3 regions of the Streptomyces sp. NPDC058534 genome follow, and region 3 is predicted to be linked to each of the others. Evidence: riboswitches for the same ligand, from Rfam matches in the RefSeq annotation. Region 3 holds a riboswitch; each other region holds the start of a gene.
What was found. Region 3 has a riboswitch for cobalamin ahead of ACFWR9_RS14245 (energy-coupling factor ABC transporter permease). Riboswitches for the same ligand answer to the same signal wherever they lie in the genome.
Positions count from the first base shown of each region.

Region 1: another riboswitch for cobalamin. It lies ahead of ACFWR9_RS23150 (ABC transporter substrate-binding protein); the one in region 3 lies ahead of ACFWR9_RS14245 (energy-coupling factor ABC transporter permease).
Region 2: another riboswitch for cobalamin. It lies ahead of ACFWR9_RS18115 (ribonucleoside-diphosphate reductase subunit alpha); the one in region 3 lies ahead of ACFWR9_RS14245 (energy-coupling factor ABC transporter permease).

Region 1 covers NZ_JBHXNW010000038.1:27,105-30,310, reverse strand. The annotation lists gene ACFWR9_RS23165 (SpoIIE family protein phosphatase) at 1-403, shown strand, start outside; gene ACFWR9_RS23160 ((2Fe-2S)-binding protein) at 413-1,099, opposite strand; gene ACFWR9_RS23155 ((2Fe-2S) ferredoxin domain-containing protein) at 1,133-1,528, opposite strand; cobalamin riboswitch at 1,591-1,715, opposite strand; cobalamin riboswitch at 1,840-2,022, shown strand; gene ACFWR9_RS23150 (ABC transporter substrate-binding protein) at 2,060-3,085, shown strand; gene ACFWR9_RS23145 (FecCD family ABC transporter permease) at 3,082-3,206, shown strand, end outside.
Region 2 covers NZ_JBHXNW010000026.1:77,184-80,389, reverse strand. The annotation lists gene mctP (monocarboxylate uptake permease MctP) at 1-1,056, shown strand, start outside; gene ACFWR9_RS18120 (GNAT family N-acetyltransferase) at 1,087-1,572, shown strand; cobalamin riboswitch at 1,627-1,805, shown strand; gene ACFWR9_RS18115 (ribonucleoside-diphosphate reductase subunit alpha) at 1,905-3,206, shown strand, end outside.
Region 3 covers NZ_JBHXNW010000018.1:113,850-117,055, reverse strand. The annotation lists gene ACFWR9_RS14255 (chloride channel protein) at 1-155, shown strand, start outside; gene ACFWR9_RS14250 (potassium channel family protein) at 152-697, shown strand; cobalamin riboswitch at 786-1,146, shown strand; gene ACFWR9_RS14245 (energy-coupling factor ABC transporter permease) at 1,176-1,883, shown strand; gene ACFWR9_RS14240 (energy-coupling factor ABC transporter substrate-binding protein) at 1,880-2,215, shown strand; gene cbiQ (cobalt ECF transporter T component CbiQ) at 2,216-2,965, shown strand; gene ACFWR9_RS14230 (ATP-binding cassette domain-containing protein) at 2,962-3,206, shown strand, end outside.

The DNA of each region.
Region 1 (3,206 bases), on a different contig from region 3:
GGCCTTCCCGGCCGACCGGGTCGCCGAGTGGCACGTGCCGCGTGACCCGGCGGCCGTCGCCGGCGGCCGGGCCGATGCGACGCGCCAACTCACCGAGTGGGGCCTCGAAGAGACGGCGTTCATCACCGAGCTGATCCTCAGCGAGCTGGTCACCAACGCCATCCGGCACGCGGCCGAACCGGTGCGCGTCCGGCTGCTGCTCGACCACAGCCTGATCTGCGAGGTCTCCGACGGCAGCAGCACGGCGCCCCACCTGCGCATGGCCGCCACCACCGACGAGGGAGGCCGCGGCCTGTTCCTCGTCGCCCAGTGCGCCCGGCGCTGGGGCACTCGGTATCACGCGCAGGGCAAGGTCATCTGGACCGAACAGCCTCTGAACGCCCTCGACACCGAGGGCCGGTGACCGTCCCCGCTACCCGGCCAGGCAGCAGTCGCCGCACTTCGAGCCGTTCGGCGCGCGGTAGTAGAGACAGCAACTGCGGCGCCGGAACGTGAGATCCGGACCGGTGATCTCTCCGGTGCCCACGAGCCGTCCGGTGTTCAGCAGCTCGGTGGTGAGGCCGGTGAGCGGCTCGCGCAGTGCGGGGTGGGCCGTCAGCAGGGCGCGGGCCGCCTCGACGAGCGCCGAGGCCGCGTTGCCGTCCAGCAGTCGTGGGGCGACCTTGACGCGCAGCCCTTGGGCCAGCGCCTCCAGGTGCGCCGTCACCTGCTCGTACAGCGCGAGGGCCGGGGACGGCAGTGGGCCGGTGCGCAGACCGGCGGGGCGCGGCATGCGCAGGGCCGGTCCGTCGTCGGCCCGCTCCAGCCGGCTCAGGTCCGGGACGATCCCGTGCAGGAGTACGCAGGCCAGGGCGGGCGACCAGAGGCGGGCCGCGTGGCCGAGGTGGGCGATGGACACGCCGATCCGCGGTTCGCGCGCCCGGTGGCGGTGCGCGACGGCCTCGGCGAGGTCGGTGAAACCCCGCGAGTAGGAGAGGCCGAGCGGATGCCGGCCCGCGTCGCCGCCCCCGACGCGCAGGACGAAGAAGCCGCCGAGGGCGGCCACGTCGTGCAGGGCGGCGGTGACGTCGGCGGGCGATGCCTGGGCGTTTGCGGACACCGGGCGCTCCTCGTGCGGGTGGTGAACGCGGTATCAGGAGGCCGTAGGGCGTCGCGGGGGCGTGATGGCGTACAGGTCGAGGATGTCCGGTCGGGGTGCGACGCCGGGGCCTCCGGCGCGGACCCAGTCGGCGATGTCCTCTGTGGCGTCCGGGTCGTTGACCAGCCCCAGCCAGACGGGACGGGCGCCGGCGGCGCGGCCCGCCGCGGAGGGCTGGACGACGATCACGTTGGCCTGTTCGCACACGTCGAGGCAGTCCGACACCCGCACGGGCACCCGGGCCCGCAGACGCGCCGTCTGCGCCGCGTGGTCGACGCCGATGATCTTCGGGGTGCCGCAGCAGCAGTCCCGGCAGACGACGACCCGTGAGGGCGTCGGGTCCGCGGGTCCGGTGGGCGTCGCTTCGGCCGGGCTCGCTTCGGCGGGCATGCGGCATCGTCCCTCTCCCCGGGGAGATCCGCCCCGGTGGTCCGTCGAGGAGGCGACCGCGTGAGTCTCCTGGCTCTCGGGTCGTCGCTCGCCCCGCCCCTTCCCACCCGGTACGGGCAGTGGTCGTGTGGGGGCTCGCTCGCCGATCACAGTGGCGGGACCGCGCCGGAATCGCACCGGCTTCCTCGGGCCGCCGTCGCCCAATTGCTCCGGGCATCCTCGCATCCCGTCCCCGGAGCTGTCAGCGGGGCCCCGCCCCGTGGACGGGCACTACGTGCACGCTGAACACCCGTGCTTTGCGCCCGGCCCAAAGGAACGTAATATCGCCAGGTCATAGCCGCGACGGGAGACAGGAAGCCGGTGCGAATCCGGCACGGTCCCGCCACTGTGACCGGGCACAGCGTGCCCTCGACCTGCCCCCGCGCCCATCGGGCGGGCAGCCGGGGGCCGTCGGCCCGGGAGTCAGGACACTGGCCTGTCGCGGGCCCGATCCGAGGAGCGCGGACTCCCCAGGAGGCTTACGTGTCAGCCCTGTTCTCCCCTGCCCGACGCCGCCGGACGCTGCGCGGCACGGCCGCGGCGCTCGCCCTGTCGGCGGCCCTGGTGACCGCCGGGTGCGGCTCCTCCGACGAGGCCGGCGACGCCGGCCCGGACGGTCCGGCCTCGGCGTCCTCCCTCGCCGGTTTCCCCGTCACCATCGACAACTGCGGTGTGAGGACGACCTACGACAAGCCGCCGTCCCGGGTGGTCACCATCCACCAGCACCCCGCGGAGCTGATGCTCGCGCTCGGCCTGAAGGACCGCATGGTCGGCACCGCCTTCCCCGATTCGGCCGTCCTGCCCGAGCTGAAGAAGGACTACGAGGCGATACCCGAACTCGCCGAGCGGGAACCTTCGTTCGAGAAGATCCTCGACGCCGAGCCCGATCTCGTCTACGGCGGCTACGGCAGCGCCTTCGCCGAGAACGAGGGCCGCTCCCGCGAGGCGTTCGCCGACGCGGGCATCGACACCCACCTCAACCGCGAGTACTGCGATGAGAAGCGGGTGACGATGAAGGACACCTACGCCGAGATCCGCACCGTCGCGAGCGTCTTCGGCGTACCCGACCGGGCCGACAAGCTGATCGCCGACCTGAAGAGCCGCGTGGCCAAGGCGTCCGCCGCCGTGAAGGGCGAACCGGAGGTGCCGGTCTTCGTCTACGACAGCGGCGACAAGAGCGCCTTCACCGCGGGCGGCAAGGGCCTGGGCACCGACCTGATCCGGCTGGCCGGCGGCAAGAACGTCTTCGGCGACCTCGACGAGGTGTTCGGCGACGTCTCCTGGGAACAGGTCGTCGAGCGCAGGCCCGAGGTCATCGCCATCTACGACTACGCCGGAGCCGGCAGCGTCGAGCAGAAGAAGGAGTTCCTGCTCTCCCAGCCGGCCCTCGCCGACGTCCCCGCCGTCAGGAACAAGCGGTTCGTCGTCCTGCCGCTGACCGCGACCCTGGTCGGCATCCGGTCGGCGTACGCCGTCGGCGACCTCGCCCACGGACTGCACCCCGAGAGCTTCCGGTGACGGGCACCGCCACCGAGGCGGTCGCCGAACCGGACCCGTCGGCGCGGCCGCGCCGGGCGGGGCGTACGACCATGGCGGGAACGTCGCTCGCCCTTGCGGCCCTGCTGGTGGCCTCCGTGAC
Region 2 (3,206 bases), on a different contig from region 3:
ACCTACTCGTCGGGTCTGCGCGCGCCCGCGCTGATCGCGTTCGTGAAGGACACGCTGATCTACATCGTGATCGCGGTGGCGATCATCTACATCCCGATCAAGCTCGGCGGGTTCGACGACATCTTCGCGTCGGCGAGCGACAAGTTCACCGAGTCGGGCAAGGGCGGACTGATCCCGGACCACGGCGGCCAGTGGACGTACGCCACCCTGGCGCTCGGCTCGGCGCTGGCGCTGTTCATGTACCCGCACTCGATCACCGCGACGCTGTCCTCGCGCAGCCGTGACGTGATCCGGCGCAACACCACGATCCTGCCGCTGTACTCGCTGATGCTGGGCCTCCTCGCGCTGCTGGGCTTCATGGCGATCGCGGCGGGCGTCAAGGTGGAGAACGGGCAGCTGGCGATCCCGCAGCTGTTCGAGAACATGTTCCCGGACTGGTTCGCGGGCGTGGCCTTCGCGGCGATCGGCATCGGCGCGCTGGTACCGGCGGCGATCATGTCGATCGCGGCAGCGAATCTCTTCACGCGCAACATCTACAAGGACTTCATCAAGCCGGACGCCACCCCGGCCCAGGAGACCAAGGTCTCCAAGCTGGTGTCGCTGCTGGTGAAGGTGGGTGCGCTGGTCTTCGTGCTGGGCATGGACAAGACGGTCGCGATCAACTTCCAGCTGCTCGGCGGCATCTGGATCCTGCAGACCTTCCCGGCCCTGGTCGGCGGCCTGTTCACCCGCTGGTTCCACCGCTGGGCGCTGCTCGGCGGCTGGGCGGTCGGCATGATCTACGGCACGGTCGCCGCGTACGGGGTGGCCTCGCCGACGCAGAAGCACTTCGGCGGCTCCTCCGACGAGATCCCCGGCATCGGCGAGATCGGCTACATCGGTCTCACCGCCTTCGTGCTGAACATCGTGGTCACCGTGGTCCTGACCTTCGTCCTGCGGGCGGTCAAGGCGCCCGACGGCGTCGACGAGACCAAGCCGAGCGACTACACGGCGGACGCGGGCGACGCGGGCGTCGAGGTCGAGCTGCCGCCGGCCACGGCGGGCACCTCGCACTAGTTCCTTCCTCGTCAGCGGGCCGTCGGAGAAATCCGGCGGCCCGTTGTCGTACCCGTCGGCGAGATCACCGCACAGGCCTATCCGCGCGACGGCCTCCTCGACTTCGGGGAGGACGACGAGTACCTCCACGAGCTGCGCGCCGTGGCCAAGCGGGCGGCGGCCGCCGAGGTACTGGTCGCCGCGGCGGACGGCGGGCTGCTCGGCGGCGTGATCTTCGTGCCCGCCGGCGGGCCCATGGCGGACATCGCCCGGCCCGGTGAGGCCGAGATACGTATGCTCGCCGTCGCCCGCGAGGCACGCGGACGCGGGGCCGGCGAGGCGCTCGTACGGGCCTGCGTGGACCGCGCCCGGTCCGTGGAGGGCTGCGCACGCGTCGTGCTGTCCACCCAGCGCACCATGCGCACCGCCCACCGCCTCTACGCGCCCCTGGGCTTCACCCGCACGCCGGACCGCGACCGGAACCCCCTGCCGGAGCTGGACGACATCACTCTGCTCACCTGTGAACCGACGCTCTGACACCACCCCGACACACTGGCGGACACAACATCTGGGGGTGCTGGCGGATCCCGGCACAAGATGTATGCTCATGCTCGCTGTCGCCGCAGGGGAATCCGGTGCGAATCCGGAACTGTCCCGCAACGGTGTACATGCGTGTATCCGTACGTTCTCGGACGTACGTGCACGCGTGTCTCAGTCCGAGGGCCTGCCGACAGTGCGCCCGGCCTCCCGGCCCGGGTGCCATGACGTCCGGGCCCCGTGGAGTGGGCCGGTGGACGCGACGCCGCGTGCGCTCGTGTGCTGCCCCCTGCCCTCCGCCAGGCCCCGTGCCAGCGAGGGAGTGCCCCCACGTGACCATCGCGCCAGCCGACCCGGCCACAGCGACCCCGGTGACGACTTCAGCGATGCCGGTGACCGAGGAGTCCGACGGACCCGGTGCCGCCCTGCTGCGGACCCTGACCGCTCTGACCGCCGACCTCCCCGGCGCCGACCCCGGCCGGGTCGCCGCCGCCGCGCTGCGCGGCCGGTCCGCCCACGCGGACGAGGCCGAGCTGCGCGAGCTGGCCACGGAGGCGGCGGCCGGTCTCATCTCCGAGGACCCGGTCTACTCCCGGCTGGCCGCCCGGCTGCTGACCATCGGCATCCGGGCGGAGGCCGCCTGCCAGGGCGTCACGTCCTTCACCGAGTCGGTCGCCACCGGCCACCGTGAGGGCCTGATCGCCGACCGCACCGCCGAGTTCGTACGGCTGCACGCGGAGCGGCTGGACGCGACGATCGACCGGGCCGCCGACGACCGCTTCGGCTACTTCGGGCTGCGCACCCTGCACAGCCGCTACCTGCTGCGGCACCCGATCACCCGCAAGGTCGTCGAGACGCCGCAGCACTTCATGCTGCGGGTGGCCGCCGGCCTGGCCGAGGACGACAGCGCCCACTCGGTCGACGAGGTCTCCGCGCTGTACGGCCTGATGAGCCGCCTCGACTACCTGCCCTCGTCCCCCACCCTGTTCAACTCCGGCACCCGGCACGCCCAGATGTCGTCCTGCTATCTCCTCGACTCCCCCAAGGACGAGCTGGACTCCCTCTACGACCGCCTCCACCAGGTCGCCCGGCTCTCCAAGCACGCCGGCGGCATCGGCATCGCCTACTCCCGCGTCCGCTCCCGGGGTTCGCTGATCCGCGGCACCAACGGGCACTCCAACGGCATCGTCCCGTTCCTGAAGACGCTGGACGCCTCGGTGGCGGCCGTGAACCAGGGCGGCCGGCGCAAGGGCGCGGCGGCGGTCTACCTGGAGACCTGGCACGCGGACCTCGAGGAGTTCCTGGAGCTGCGGGACAACACCGGCGAGGACGCCCGCCGCACGCACAACCTGAACCTCGCCCACTGGATCCCGGACGAGTTCATGCGCCGCGTGGACGCCGACGGACAGTGGTCGCTGTTCTCGCCCGCCGAGGTGCCCGAGCTGACCGACCTGTACGGCGCGGAGTTCGACGCGGCCTACCGCGAGGCCGAGGCCGCGGGGCTCGCCCGCAGGACCCTGCCGGCCCGTGAGCTGTACGGCCGCATGATGCGCACCCTCGCGCAGACCGGCAACGGCTGGATGACCTTCAAGGACACCGCCAACCGCACAGCCAACCAGACGGCCGAGCCGGGC
Region 3 (3,206 bases):
GCGCGGTCCTGGCGGTGCTGCTCACGGGCGGGGACGCGTACGACCAGATGCCGCTGATCGTCACCGCGTCGGTCGTCGCCTTCGTCGTCTCCCAGGTGGTGCGCCGCACGGAACCGGAAGCGGCCCACGCCCCGACGACGGGAACGACCGGGTGACGGAGCGCCGGACCGTACAGACCCGTAACGCCTGGCGCACCGCCCGGCCCTGGGTCGTACGGGGCTGTGTCGCGGTGGCCGTGGTCGTGGCCTACTTCCTGCTCCCCCTCGACCATCTGGGCCCGCACCGGCCCGTGCTGAGCTGGGTGCTGTTCGCCCTGCTGCTGAGTGCCGTGGCCGCGCTGCTGCTCCGGCAGATCCACCACGTCCTGGTCGACCGCCCCGAGACCAGGCCCGGTGTGGTCATCACCCTGCTGATCATCCTGTCCGTGCACGTCTTCTCGGCCACGTACTACGCCCTCGCCAAGCAGCCCGGCGAGTTCACCGGCCTGCACACCCGCGTCGACGCGCTCTACTTCACGGTGGTCACGCTCGCCACGGTCGGGTACGGGGACATCACCCCGCGCGGGCAGTCGGCCCGGATCGTGACCCTGCTCCAGATCGTCTACAGCTTCGTCTTCCTCACGGCCGCCGCGACCGCGCTCAGCACGCGGGCGCGCGCCATGGTGGTCCGGCGCACGGAACGGGACCGGTCCGGCTGACGTTTCCGCAGCCCCGAGCCCTGTCCGCCCGGTCCCCGGCCGGGTCCGCGCGACAGGAGGCCCGCTTGTCACCACCCCCGTAGGAGCACTACTGTCGCCACGCCTTGGTGAACGGGAAATCCGGTGTGATGCCGGTGCGGCCCTCGCCACTGTGAATCGGGAAGTCCGGCTCCGGCCCCTTGTGGGCAGCCACTGGGTTCTAGGCCCTGTCGTCGGACTCCCGTCGTCCGCCCGGAGGGCGGGCCTCGCGGTGTCAGGTGCGTGCTCTCGGCGTGCCGGGCCCTGAGCCTCGTACTGGATGTACTTGGGTCAGGGCCCGGTGCGGCGAGAGTGCGTGCATGGCGCCGCGAGGCAGACGGGAGTCCGACGACAGGGCCTAACCCGGGAAGGCGTTGCTCGGACAGCGGTACCCGTCAGCCAGGAGACCGGCCAAGGCGCGTCGTCCATCCACGAGGTGCTGGAGAGGGTCTGCTGAGCCATGCACATAGCCGAGGGCTTTCTGCCACCGGCGCACGCGATCGCCTGGGGTGTCGCGTCCGCGCCGTTCGTCGTCCACGGAGTCCGGTCACTCACCCGTGAGGTCAGGGAGCACCCGGAGAGCACGCTGCTCCTCGGCGCCTCCGGTGCCTTCACGTTCGTCCTGTCGGCCCTGAAACTGCCCTCCGTCACCGGAAGCTGCTCCCATCCGACCGGCACCGGTCTGGGCGCCATCCTCTTCCGGCCGCCGATCATGGCGGTACTGGGCACCATCACCCTGCTCTTCCAGGCGCTGCTGCTCGCCCACGGCGGGCTGACCACGCTCGGCGCCAACGTCTTCTCCATGGCGATCGTCGGCCCCTGGGCCGGGTACGGCGTCTACCGGCTGCTGCGCCGCTGCGACGTGCCGCTGATGGTCGCCGTGTTCTTCGGGGCGTTCGTCGCCGACCTGTCCACCTACTGCGTGACCAGCGTCCAGCTGGCGCTGGCCTTCCCCGACCCGAGCAGCGGATTCGTCGGCGCGCTCGGCAAGTTCGGGTCCATCTTCGCCGTCACGCAGATCCCGCTCGCGGTCAGCGAGGGCCTGCTCACGGTGATCGTGATGCGGCTGCTGGTGCAGTCCAGCAAGGGTGAACTGACCCGGCTGGGCGTGCTGCTCACCAGGTCGGGCAAGACCACGTCCGACGAGCAGGAGGCGGTGGCCCGATGACCCGCAACGCGAAGATCAACGCCCTGTTGCTGCTCGCCGTGGCCGCGCTCGCGGTGCTGCCGCTGGTACTCGGGCTCGGCGACCACAAGGAGGAGCCGTTCGCCGGCGCGGACGCGGAGGCGGAGACGGCGATCACGGAGATCGAGCCGGACTACGAGCCGTGGTTCTCGCCACTGTACGAACCGCCGTCCGGGGAGATCGAGTCGGCGCTGTTCGCGGTGCAGGCCGCGCTCGGCGCGGGCGTGCTGGCGTACTACTTCGGTGTACGCCGGGGCCGGCGGCAGGGCGAGGAGCGGGCGGCGGCACTGCGGGATGCTCCCGAAGGGAACTGAGTGCTGCCGATCGACGCCGCGGCGCACAGCAGTCGGTGGCGCCGCCGCCATCCCGTGGACAAGGCCGTACTCGGACTGGGGCTGACCGTGCTCGCGATCTCGCTGCCGCCCTGGCCGGGCGCGGCGCTGGTGCTGGTGACGGCGCTTGCGGTGCTGCTCGGCCCGGCGGGCGTGCCCGGGCGCCGGCTGTGGCGGGCGTACCGGGTGCCGTTGGGTTTCTGTGTGACGGGCGCGCTGCCGCTGCTGGTCCAGGTCGGGGGCGCGGACGGGTTCCTGACGGTGGCTCAGGGTGGGCCGGTGCGCGCCGGTGAGCTGCTGCTGCGGACCTCGGCGGCCTCGCTCGGGGTGCTGCTGTTCGCGTTCACCACGCCGATGTCGGACCTGCTGCCCCGGCTGGTGCGGGCGGGGGTGCCCGCACCGGTCGTGGACGTGGCGCTGGTGACGTACCGGATGAGTTTCCTGCTGCTGGACTCGGTGCGTCGCATCCGGGAGGCGCAGGCCGCGCGGCTGGGGCACACCACCCGGGCCGCGACCTGGCGTTCGCTCGGCGGTCTCGGCGCCACGGCGTTCGTGCGGGCCTTCGACCGGGCGGCACGGCTCCAGTCCGGGCTGGCCGGCCGCGGTTACGACGGCACCCTGCGGGTCCTGGTGCCCGAGGCCCGCGTCTCGGTCGCCTTCACGGCGGCGAGCGGCGCGCTGCTGGCGGCGCTGGCCGCCCTCACCCTCGTACTGGAAGGGCCGCTGTCGTGAGTGGGACGAGCGAGGCGACGGCGGAGGCGCTGGTAGCTCTGCGGGGTGTGGCCTTCGCCTACGAGGAGGGCCCGGACGTGCTGACGGGGCTGGACTTCTCGGTGTGCGAGGGGCGGGCGCTGGCGCTCCTTGGCCGCAACGGCAGCGGCAAGACCACGCTGATGCGGCTGCTCAGCGGCGGACTCCGACCGCGTGCGGGGACGTTGACGCTCGACGGGGAGCCGGTGGCGTACGACCGCAA